Regions from separate parts of the Arthrobacter sp. efr-133-R2A-63 genome, predicted to be linked through region 1. Evidence: riboswitches for the same ligand, from Rfam matches in the RefSeq annotation. Region 1 holds a riboswitch; each other region holds the start of a gene.
The links. A riboswitch is a leader RNA that binds a small molecule or an ion and turns the genes downstream of it on or off. The one in region 1 is predicted to bind thiamine pyrophosphate.
Positions count from the first base shown of each region.

Region 1 (3,938 bases):
AGGTGCCGACATAGAAGTCATGGGCGGTCTTGACGTCCCCCACTTGGAGGTGGACATGCCCGACGCCGGCGCCCGCCTCATGCTGGCCGGCCACCGCCGTTTCGCTCAGGTACTGCTGGAGGTAGCGCTGCGGCGGGAGCGGCAGGCTGTCCATGACGACCGAACCGCCGTTCCACTCCCACCCCTCGCGGGGCTTGTCGTAGTAGAGCTCGATTCCGTTGCCCTCGGGGTCGGTGAAGTAGAAGGCCTCGCTGACCAGGTGGTCTGCGCTGCCGACAAAAGCGTGGGGCTCGTACTGCGCTGCGGAGGCAACAGTTGCGGCGAGCGAGGACTGGTCCGCGAAGAGCAGAGCCGTGTGGAAGAGTCCGGCCTCTCCGCGGCCCGGGATCTGGAGCCCGGAGGCGGGAGCGAGGTGCACCAACGGCTTGCCGAGCCGGCCGAAGTAGAGTCCGCCGTCTTGCTCGGCGACGATGTCCAGGCCGAGCGCCCGTTGGTAGTAGTCGCCCATGAGCTTCATGTCCCCCACTTTGAGCATGACGGTGCCCATGGCGAGTTCGGCAGGAAGGAGATCCTGGCTGGAGGTGATGGTCATGTGTAACTCCCGGCTTTTTGCGGCGCCGCCCTTCGGCAACCTCTATACATCTAAATTACTTGAAGCTTCAATTTATTCCTAATGCCCGGCACTTCCGGAAAGGTGTCCCCGCAACACGGTGCATTGCGGCTTCAGCACCGCCTCAAGGGACGCGCGGGGATCGTTTGCGTAGAGCACGACGTCGGCACTGGCGCCTTCGCTGATGCCGTCGGCACCCAGCCACTCGCGGGCGGACCAGCAGGCCGCGTCGAGCGCGGCGGCCGGCGGCAGGCCCGCCTGGTGCAGTTCCAGGATCTCCTCGCCGATCCGGCCGTGCTTGATAACGCTGCCGGCGTCGGTTCCGGCATATACCCGCACTCCGGCGTCGAACGCCTCGAGGACGCGCTCATGCCGACGCTCCCAGAGCGCGATCATGTGGGCGGCGTAACGGGGGAACTTAGCTTCCGCCTGCTTCGCGATGTCCGGGAACGTCGCAATGTTGATGAGGGTGGGGACGATCGGTACGCCTTGGTCCAGCAGCCGGGGAATATGGTGCGGGAGGAGACCAGTCGCGTGCTCGATGCAGTCAATGCCGGCGTCGAGCATGTCGTCGATCGTCCCTTCGGCGAAGCAATGGGCGGTCACCCGGGCCCCCTCGTCGTGCGCCGCCGCGACGGCGTCCTTGACGATGGCCGCCGGAAAGGACGGCCCGAGATCCCCGGCGGAGCGGTCGATCCAGTCCCCGACGATCTTGACCCAGCCGTCTCCGGACCGTGCCTGCTTGCGCACCGCCTCCACCAGATCCTCCGGCTCGACTTCCTCGGCCAGGCCGGGAAGGTACCGCCGATGCCTCGCGATGTGCCTGCCTGCCCGGATGATCCTCGGCATGTCCGTCCGGCGCTGCAGCCAGCGCGTGTCGCTCGCGGAACCGGCGTCGCGGATCAAGAGAGTCCCGGCATTCCGGTCCGCAGTCGCCTGCAAGCGGGCAGTCTCCTCGTCGACGGCTCCGCCCTTGCCCAAGCCAACATGGCAATGCGCGTCGACCAAGCCGGGCAGCACCCATCCGTCCAGCACGACGTCCGGCTTCGCGAGGGGTCGGACAAAGGTCAGCCGTCCGTCGACCGACCAGAGGCCGCGCACATCCTCGTCCGGCCCGCTGAGGACGGTGCCGCTGAATTCGATGATTTCCGCCATGAATCCACCCTAGACTCAGGCGCCGTCGCCGGGGCAGTGACGTCTGTCCTCGGTCACATCTGTCTCAAGGACTCCCGGCTGTGGTAGCTTCGTCTACGACCACACGGGGGCCCTTGCAAGGGCTGAGATCGGGCTGACGCAGCCTGCGACCGTTGAACCTGTCCGGGTAATGCCGGCGAAGGAAGTGAGTAATCCTTTGAGCACCAAAGAAACACAGCTGAGCCCTACCCAAAACGAATCGGCTCAAGAAGTGACCCAGTCCCTCAAGTCGCATTCCCTCGTGTTCCTGGAAGACACTGAGACTGGAATCCGGGTTCCAGTCACGGAAATCGCCCTGGAGCCATCCCCCAACGGCGAGGCCAACGCCCCTTTCCAGGTGTACCGCACCGCGGGGCCGGGAAGTGATCCCGTGGTTGGCCTCGAGCCGTTCCGCAGCGAGTGGATCGAAGCCCGCGGCGACACCGAGGCCTACAGCGGCCGCGAACGGAACCTGCTCGACGACGGCAAGTCGGCCGTGCGCCGCGGCGCCGCCTCGGCGGAGTGGAAGGGCGCACAGCCGGTGCCCCGCCGCGCCGTCGAGGGCAAGACCGTCACGCAGATGCACTACGCCAAACAGGGCATCGTCACGCCCGAAATGCAGTTCGTCGCGCTTCGCGAGAACTGCGATGTGGAACTGGTCCGCAGTGAAGTCGCCGCCGGCCGCGCCATCATCCCCAACAACATCAACCACCCCGAATCCGAACCGATGATCATCGGCAAGGCGTTCCTGGTGAAGATCAACGCCAACATCGGCAACTCGGCCGTCACCAGCTCCATCGCCGAAGAAGTGGACAAGTTGCAGTGGGCCACCCAATGGGGCGCCGACACCGTCATGGACCTGTCCACGGGCGACGACATCCACACCACCCGCGAATGGATCATCCGCAACTCCCCCGTGCCGATCGGCACCGTGCCGATTTACCAGGCCCTTGAGAAGGTCAATGGTGAAGCCAACAAGCTCACCTGGGAGATCTTCCGCGACACCGTCATTGAACAGTGCGAGCAGGGCGTCGACTACATGACCATCCACGCCGGCGTGTTGCTGCGCTACGTGCCGCTGACGGCAAACCGCGTGACTGGCATCGTTTCCCGCGGCGGTTCCATCATGGCGGGCTGGTGCCTGGCGCACCACGAGGAAAACTTCCTCTACACGCATTTCGACGAACTCTGCGAAATCTTTGCCAACTACGATGTCGCGTTCTCGCTCGGCGACGGCTTGCGTCCGGGAGCGACGGCGGACGCCAACGACGCCGCGCAGTTCGCCGAGCTTGACACGCTCGCAGAGCTCACGAAGCGGGCGTGGAAGTACGACGTGCAGGTCATGGTGGAAGGCCCCGGCCACATCCCGTTCCACCTCGTCCGCGAGAACGTCGAGCGGCAGCAGGAGTTGTGCGACGGCGCACCGTTCTACACCCTCGGCCCGCTCGTGACCGACGTTGCCCCGGGCTACGACCACATCACCTCGGCCATCGGCGCCACGGAGATCGCACGCTACGGAACCGCGATGCTCTGCTACGTCACCCCGAAGGAACACCTGGGCCTGCCGAACAAGGACGACGTCAAGACCGGCGTGATCACGTACAAAATCGCCGCCCACGCCGCTGACCTTGCGAAGGGACACCCCGGCGCCCATGAACGCGACGATGCCCTGTCCAAGGCCCGCTTCGAGTTCCGCTGGCGTGACCAGTTTGCGCTGTCATTGGATCCGGTCACGGCCGAATCGTTCCACGACGAGACTCTCCCGGCGGAACCGGCCAAGACGGCGCATTTCTGCTCCATGTGCGGACCGAAATTCTGCTCCATGCGCATCAGCCAGGACATCCGCGACGAATACGGCTCGGCGGATTCCCAGGCGGCCATCGCGGAGATGTACAGCGGTATGCGGGAAAAGAGCGAGGAATTCCTGGCATCCGGCGGCAAGGTCTACTTGCCCGAGCTCGAGGTTCCCGCAGGAAAACGTTGAGTGACGTCAGGAAGCCTGCGCTGATCCGGCGCGGCTGACATCCGCGATGAAGGACCGGATCATCCGGTCTCCTTCAACTGAATCATGAGGCCGGTGTCCTCCAGCCGCAACGCGGTGGAGGGCGCCGGTTTCCTGCAAGTAGCCGGCGATCTCTTCGTACAGGGGCTCCCA
Region 1 covers NZ_JARVRG010000013.1:117,256-121,193, reverse strand. The annotation lists gene QRN45_RS07115 (VOC family protein) at 1-592, opposite strand, end outside; gene QRN45_RS07110 (amidohydrolase family protein) at 671-1,765, opposite strand; TPP riboswitch at 1,859-1,966, shown strand; gene thiC (phosphomethylpyrimidine synthase ThiC) at 1,962-3,767, shown strand; gene QRN45_RS07100 (alpha/beta fold hydrolase) at 3,774-3,938, opposite strand, start outside.

Region 2 (3,938 bases), on a different contig from region 1:
AGGCCAGGTCCGGAGGCCGCCACGTGATGGCTGCCACAGACTGGCTATGCCGCCATCCGGTACCGTGCCCGTCCACCTTACCCTGCCGACCGGGAAAATCCCGGATCCTCACGCCGACACGCTGCGGCGTCCGACGGAATGGCCCCGCCATCCCGTCCTTCCACACCAGGAAACGGGTTCAGCCATGCAGCCTTGGGGCATCAAAGAACGCAGTTTCATAGCGGCAGGATTCGGAGAATACCTCCATCATGGCCGTGCGCTCGGCAGGAGAAGCGGCCCGTGCGGCGGCATCCGTGATGTCGATCGCCTTGCGGGTGGCCTCGGCGAACGCCTCGTCCGCGTAAGTACGCAGCCAGTCCGCATATGGGTGCTCGTCCGACGCTCCGGCCTGAAGGTAGCCATGGTGGAGCTGCTGTCCCACCTCGGCGTACAACCAGTAGCAGGGCAGCACGGCAGCCAACAGCACGGCATAGCTGCCCGACGCCGACGCCGCGAGCAAGTGGTCCACGTAGGCCTTGGTGACGGGGCCCTGCTTTCCGCTTACCTGCCGTCCGCTGAGCCACTTCCGATGGAGCTCGGACTCGACTTCAAGGCACATCTGCGAGCCGCGGGCCCAGAACAGCTGTTCGTTTTCGCTGGGGGCAAGGGCGCTTGCCCTGGCCAGGACCCTCGAATAGCCGTTGAGATAGATGGCATCCTGGGACAGGTAGTAGCTGAACTGCGCTTCGCCGAGGCCACCGGTTTGCAAGTGCTGGATGAAGTCCAGGCCATAAATGGCCGCAAGTTCCGTTTGGGCGGCGTCCCACATCCGGACGGCGAAATCCCCTGGCTGCAGCTCTTGCTGGAGCACGTGGAAATGATGGATCGGCCCGTTGCCCTTCCCCACTTCCAGCACCTCGGACTGGGTCAGGGCCTCCTGTAGCCAAGGCTTGACCGCGCGCAGTGCAGATTCCCAATCGCCGAGCCGCGCCTTGGCCGTCGCCATCGCCGACGACAGGGAACATCCCGTGCCGTGGCTGTTGCGGGTCTCCACACGTTGGCCGGCGAATTCCACCACGTCCTGGCTCAGGACTCCCCCGGTGTTGACCAGGGCATCGGGGCAGCCCGCTCCCTGCAGATGGCCGCCCTTCACCAGGACGGTGTTTCCGCAGGCAGCTGCCAGTCGCTTGCCCTGCTCCAGCGCCGATGCCCAGTCAGTCGCCTCAGCTTCGCCAAGCAGCATGGCCAATTCGGGAAGGTTGGGGGTCACCAAGTCGGCGAGGGGCAGCAGCTCCCGCAGTGCGGTTTCAGCGGATTCCGCGAGGAGCCGGTCTCCACTGGTGGCGATCATCACCGGATCCAGCACGACGACGGCGGGACGCGCCCCGCCGAGCCAGCGGCGGACTTCGTGGATGACCGCCGCGTCCCCGAGCATGCCGATTTTGACGGCATCGACCGTGATGTCGTCGCTGATGGCATCCAATTGCTGGCGCAGGAACTCCACGGGAGGCACATGGACGGCAGTGACTCCTTGCGTGTTTTGTACGGTGAGCGCCGTGATGACGGCCATGCCGTAGCCGCCGTTGGCCGCAATGCTCTTCAGGTCGGCTTGGATCCCGGCACCACCCGAGGGATCCGAGCCGGCGATGCTGAGGACCCTGGGGATATGGTTCTGGACAGCCTTGAGCGGGTAGACGGCCGATTGCGCCGAAACAGTCATGCGAGACATCCCTTCGCCGGTGCTAACCGGACAGGTTCAACGGGTTTGGTCTCAGCCGGCTTGGTGCGCGGCACCCCGTGTCAGTCCCCTAGCTTAACCCGGATCACACCCCGCCCGCTGAAATCGCCCAATGCAACCGGGGCGTGCGGGGGCCAGGTGAAACAGCCGGAAACGCAGAAGTCCCGGCCGTTTCCACGAGAGTGGAACGGCCGGGGCCCCTGCAGGGTATTGCGCCTAGAGCTGGGACTTGGGCACGCCGACTCCGAGAATGATCGGTTCCGCTGCCGGCGTCGACTTGGCCGGTGCAGCGTCCGGTGCCTTGGCCTCGTGCGCTGCCCCGCCGGAGGCAGCCACAGCGACCTCGTGGTGCTCCACGTTGGTGGCGTTGGCTGCACCCTGGGCACGGCTGGCACTGCGGTTGCGGCGGCCTCGGCGTCCACGCGAGCCCGAGTCCGGGGATTCACCGCTCGCAACGCCCGCGCGGGCCTCTGCCGGGGATTCCTGGGCTTCCGCGGCTGCCGGGACCGTGCCGGGCGCCTCCCCTAGTCCCGCGAACGCCTGAGCCAACAGATCCAGGCTCATCGCAGGGGCGCCGCTCGCTGGCTCTTCCTCGTGGTGGACGAAGGGCAGGGCCACTTCCTCGCCGCCGAACCGCAGCACAGGCTTCGAACGCTCCTCGCCACCCGATGCAGCGGCAGGAGCCGGGGCGGCCGGGGTTGCGGGAGTTGCTTCGGCTACGTGCCCGTCAGCGAGCAATTCCGCCGCGTGGTGGAGCTCGTCGTCGTGCAGGTGGGCAGCGTGGGCTGCCGCCGCGATGGTGGCAAGTGCGGCGCGGGTGGCTGCCTGCCGGTTCGGATCGGTGGATTCGACCGTGTGGACCGGCGCCGGAGGCGTGACCGGGAGTTCGGCAGTTCCCTGGCCGGCGCCCCTGCCGCGGCGGCGCTTGCGCTGCTCCGGGCGGACGGCCGGCTGTGACTCAGTGCGTGGGTGGTGGTGTTCAGCTGCCACCACGTTGGCCCGACGGTGCTCGACAGGCTCGTCGTGCGTGACGATTCCGCGCCCTGCGCATGTCTCGCACTGCTCGCCGAAGACCTCGAGCAGCCCGGTGCCCATGCGCTTGCGGGTCATCTGGACCAAGCCAAGCGACGTCACTTCGGCGACCTGGTGCTTGGTGCGGTCCCGGCCGAGGCACTCGACGAGGCGACGCAATACGAGGTCGCGGTTGGATTCAAGGACCATGTCGATGAAGTCGATGACGATGATTCCGCCGATGTCGCGCAAGCGCAGCTGGCGCACCACTTCCTCGGCAGCCTCAAGGTTGTTCTTGGTGACGGTTTCCTCGAGGTTGCCACCGCTGCCGGTGAACTTCCCGGTGTTGACGTCCACAACGGTCATGGCCTCGGTGCGGTCGATCACGAGCGAACCGCCGGAGGGCAGGAAGACCTTGCGTTCCAGCGCCTTGTGGATCTGTTCGTCCACGCGCCATGCCGAGAAAATGTCCTGGTCCGAGGTCCACTTCTCAAGGCGTCCCACCAGATCCGGCGCCACGTACGTGACATAGGCCTCGATGGTGTCCCAGGCTTCGTCGCCGGAGACGATCAGCTTGGAGAAGTCCTCGTTGAAGACGTCGCGGACAACCTTGATGGTGAGGTCCGGTTCGCCGTACAGGAGCTCCGGGGCCAGGATCTTGGTGGACGTGGACTGGCTTTCGATGCCTTCCCACTGGGCCCGCAAGCGGTTGATATCGTGCGTCAGCTCTTCCTCGGATGCACCCTCGGCGGCCGTGCGGACAATGACGCCCGCGTTCTCCGGGAGGCGATCCTTGAGGATCTTCTTCAGGCGGTTGCGCTCGACGTCGGGCAGCTTGCGGGAAATTCCCGTCATTGACCCGCCCGGCACGTACACGAGGTAGCGGCCGGGAAGGGAAATCTGGCTCGTCAGGCGCGCGCCCTTGTGGCCCACGGGGTCCTTGGTCACCTGGACCAGCACGGAATCGCCTGATTTCAGCGCGTTTTCAATGCGGCGCGGTTTGCCTTCCAGGGTGACGGCATCCCAGTTGACTTCGCCGGCGTAGAGCACTGCGTTGCGGCCGCGTCCGATATCGACGAATGCCGCTTCCATCGACGGCAGCACGTTCTGGACCTTGCCCAGGTAGACGTTGCCGATGAGGGAGTCCTGCTGTGTCTTCGACACGAAGTGCTCCGCGAGCACGCCGTCTTCGAGGACACCAATCTGGATC
Region 2 covers NZ_JARVRG010000010.1:65,274-69,211, reverse strand. The annotation lists gene thiD (bifunctional hydroxymethylpyrimidine kinase/phosphomethylpyrimidine kinase) at 179-1,699, opposite strand; TPP riboswitch at 1,691-1,787, opposite strand; gene QRN45_RS05480 (Rne/Rng family ribonuclease) at 1,934-3,938, opposite strand, start outside.
Region 2: linked by a shared signal. The riboswitch ahead of thiD (bifunctional hydroxymethylpyrimidine kinase/phosphomethylpyrimidine kinase) and the one ahead of thiC (phosphomethylpyrimidine synthase ThiC) in region 1 are both predicted to bind thiamine pyrophosphate.

Region 3 (3,938 bases), on a different contig from region 1:
TCCCACACGAACGCGCCGCACGTCTGGCCGGCCAACAGGCTTCCGGCGTGCTCGCTGATGATCTCGGGGTGCAGCGGTATGCGGCCGTCCGGGGCATAGTACGTTTGCCCGCGGTGGCGGGTTTCGGCGTCGAGCGCTCCTCCCGGGGGCACGAAGGAGGGCACATCGGAGATGGCGTAGAGGACCCTGTAACCATCGCCGGACCGGTCGATGAAGAGCGCCTGATCGAGATCCGTGGAAGAGGCCGGGTCGATCGTGATGAACGGAACGTCCGTGAGGTCCTGCACCGGCAGGGTGTGTCCGGAAACCGCCGCTTCGGCGTCGCGCAGCGCTTCAGCGGGATAGCCTGCAGGCAGCTCGAGTTCAGTCCGAAGCGCCGCCAGTGCTTCCGCGAGCTGGTTCGACGTTTCACTGACATTCGGGGCTATCCGCTGATGTGACACGAAAGTCAGGGTAACTCCAAAATCTTTCGGCGTCTCGCTAGGCCGCAGCAGCGTCAAGGGCGGCCAGGAGTGCCTGGGCTGCCGCCGTCGGATCCTCCGCCTCGGTGATGGCGCGGACCACTACGATGCGGCTTGCACCGGCCTCCACTACCTCTTCGACGTTGCCCAGATCGATGCCCCCGATCGCGAACCAGGGGAGCACCACACCGCCGACTGTCTCAGCGTCTGCCTGCTTCACGGCGTTGGCGGCGTACTTCACCAGATCGAGCCCGACGGCGGAGCGTCCCGGCTTGGTAGGGGTGGCCCACACCGGCCCGACGCAGAAGTAGTCGAGGCCGCTGCGGCCGGGGGACGCGGCGATGGCCGCGTCGATCTGTTCCGGCGTGTGCGTGGAGAGGCCGATGATGGTGGGGTCGTGGAGCAGCTTCCGGGCCGAGCGCAGCGGAATGTCCTTTTGGCCGATATGGAACACCGGTGCGCCGGAGAGGGAGGCTATGTCCGCCCGGTCGTTGACTGCCCAGAGACGGCCGTGACGGTGCGCCACGGATTGCAGGATTTGCAGGAGTTCCAGTTCCTCGGCGGCTTCAATCGTCTTGTCACGCAGCTGGATGATGTCCACGCCGCCCTCGAATGCGGCATCGACAAATTGCTCAAAATCACCCTGTTGCTTGCGGGCGTCGGTGCAGAGGTACAGGCGGGCGGTGGTGTGGACATCGTGCTGGGTCATGGAAACAGAGTAGTTCCTCTAAACTGGGCTGGTACCGCGGGAGCCGCGGCGGCGGTCACAATCGCCGCGCGGCTGAGAGGGCTTCAGCGCCGACCGCTTGACCTGATCCGGCTAGTACCGGCGTAGGGAAGGACTCCATGGAAGAAGCAAACACCCGGAACGGGCCCCTCCACGCGGATGTCGCGGTGATCGGGGGCGGTGTCATTGGCCTCGGCATCGCGGGGGAAGCCCGCAGATCCGGCCGTTCGGTTGCCCTCATCGATCCCGCACCGGCCAGCGGCGCTACGTTCGCGGCAGCGGGAATGCTGGCGCCCGTCAGCGAATTGCACTACCAGGAAGAGGACCTCCTGGAGCTCATGCTCGAATCATCGGCGTTGTGGCCGGGCTTCGAACGCAATGTGACCGGCTCAAGCGCCGGGCGCGGCACGGGTTACCGCACGACGCCGACCCTCGCCGTCGGTGCGGACGCCGCGGACCGCCGGGCGCTCGCCGACCTTCGGGACGTCCAGCTCGCCCATGGCTTGGTGGTGGAATCCGTTCCGTTGCGCGAGGCGCGGGAGCGCGAGCCGCTCTTGAGCCCGCAGATTTCCTGTGCTTTCGATATCCCGGGCGATCACCAAGTGGATCCGCGCCGGCTCTCGGCCGCGATTCTCGCCGCCTTGGCAAACCACCAGCCCGGCGATTCGAGCTGGATCGCGGGGGCAGAGGACGGGTTTGCGGTCCACGACACTGCGGCGGGCCTCCTGTGGGAGGACGGGCGCGTCGTCGGGACGGTGCTCGGCTCGGGCGCCAATGTTCTCGCCACGGAAACAGTAGTAGCCAACGGACTTGATGCTGCCCGCTTGAACGGCCTGCCGGATGGATTGTCGCTGCCATTGCGTCCCGTGTACGGCGACATACTGCGGCTGCGCGTCCCGGAGCATCTGCAGCCCCTTGTCACCGCCACCGTCCGTGGGATGGTGCGCGGAGTGCCCGTGTATATCGTTCCGCGCGACGACGGGACCGTGGTGATCGGCGCAACGCAACGCGAAGACGGTTTGTCGGCGTCCGGGGGAGGAGCCAACCCTGTGTCAGCAGGCGGCGTGTATCAATTGCTCCGCGACGCCCAGGTACTGGTTCCGGCTGTCGCCGAACTGGAGCTCCTCGAAGCGACCGCCCGTGCCCGCCCTGGCACACCGGACAACGCACCGCTGTTGGGCCGTGTCGAAGGTCGCGAAGGAACCGTGCCCGGCCTCATCGTGGCCAGCGGCTTTTTCCGGCACGGCGTGCTCCTCACCCCTGCAGCGGCGAAAATCTGCGTCGGACTCATGGATGGCACCGTCGATCCGCGGTGGAACAAATTCCGCCCGGACCGCTTCTCCCGCCCGCTGTCTGCAGCAAGGGCATCCACAGGCGGCCCGTCGGCCGACACCCCACATCCCCTTCCGAAGGACCACGCATGAACATCAAATTGAACGGCGCAGACCACACACTGAGCGACGGCGCGTCCGTGACCACACTCGTCAGCCACATCACCGGACGGGTTGTGGACCCCAGCGGCCAGGCGGCCGACGGACGCAAGATCGGCGTCGCCGTCGCACGCAATTCCGAAGTGGTGCCGCGCAGCCAGTGGGCTGCCACCGCGCTCGCAGAGGGCGACGAACTCGAAATCGTGACCGCAGTACAGGGAGGCTGAACCATGACCACAGCAAGCACTCACGCAGGAAGCACCCGAACCGACGCCCTGGTAATCGATGGTGTTGAGTTCGGCTCGCGCCTCATCATGGGAACCGGCGGAGCCCCGAGCCTGGACGGCCTGGGAGCAGCCCTGTTGGCCTCCGGCACCGAACTCACCACCGTTGCCATGCGGAGGTACTCACCGACGGAGACAGGTTCCCTGTTCCAGTTGCTCGTGGACCACGGCATCCGTGTCCTGCCCAACACTGCCGGCTGCTTTACCGCCAAGGACGCTGTCATGACAGCCGAACTTGCCCGGGAGGCCTTGGAAACGGATTGGGTCAAGCTGGAGGTCATCGCCGACGAGCAGACGCTCCTGCCCGATGCCGTGGAGTTGGTGGATGCAACGGAGAAGCTGGTGGACCGCGGCTTCAAGGTCTTCGCCTACACCAACGACGACCCCGTGCTGGCGCTTCGGCTGGAAAACCTCGGAGCAACGGCGGTGATGCCGTTGGGCGCGCCTATCGGTACCGGCTTGGGCATCCTGAATCCCCACAACATCGAGCTCATCGTGTCCCGGGCTTCCGTGCCGGTAGTGCTCGACGCCGGCATCGGCACTGCGTCCGACGCCGCACTGGCCATGGAGCTCGGTTGCGACGCCGTGCTGCTGGCCACCGCAGTGACTCGCGCGCAGAACCCGGTGCAGATGGGCGAGGCCTTCAAACACGCGGTCATCGCCGGTAGGCTGGCGAAGCAGGCGGGCCGCATCCCGCGCCGGGAACACGCGCTGGCGTCATCGGCCATGGAAGGCCGGGCAGAGTTTCTCTAGCGGGTTTTTGCCGGCCGTCGGCGGATTCGTGTGAATCCCCTGTCAGCGAAGGAGCCCCCCATGGCCGGCAAGGATGACATCCTCACCAAGTCCGCGATCGACGACGCCTTGGCGGATCTGCCGGACTGGCGGTACCGCCTGGGCAGCCTCGTCACGGTCTATAAATGCCCGACGTCGGCGGCGGCACTCGAGCTGATTGCCGCCGTCGGGCAGATCGCCGAGCAACAGAACCACCACCCGGACCTGGACTGGAGGTACAACCGGGTGTCGATCCGCTACACCT
Region 3 covers NZ_JARVRG010000004.1:142,919-146,856, forward strand. The annotation lists gene QRN45_RS01315 (RNB domain-containing ribonuclease) at 1-443, opposite strand, end outside; gene thiE (thiamine phosphate synthase) at 481-1,170, opposite strand; TPP riboswitch at 1,197-1,316, shown strand; gene thiO (glycine oxidase ThiO) at 1,308-2,612, shown strand; gene thiS (sulfur carrier protein ThiS) at 2,609-2,845, shown strand; gene QRN45_RS01335 (thiazole synthase) at 2,849-3,655, shown strand; gene QRN45_RS01340 (4a-hydroxytetrahydrobiopterin dehydratase) at 3,716-3,938, shown strand, end outside.
Region 3: linked by a shared signal. The riboswitch ahead of thiO (glycine oxidase ThiO) and the one ahead of thiC (phosphomethylpyrimidine synthase ThiC) in region 1 are both predicted to bind thiamine pyrophosphate.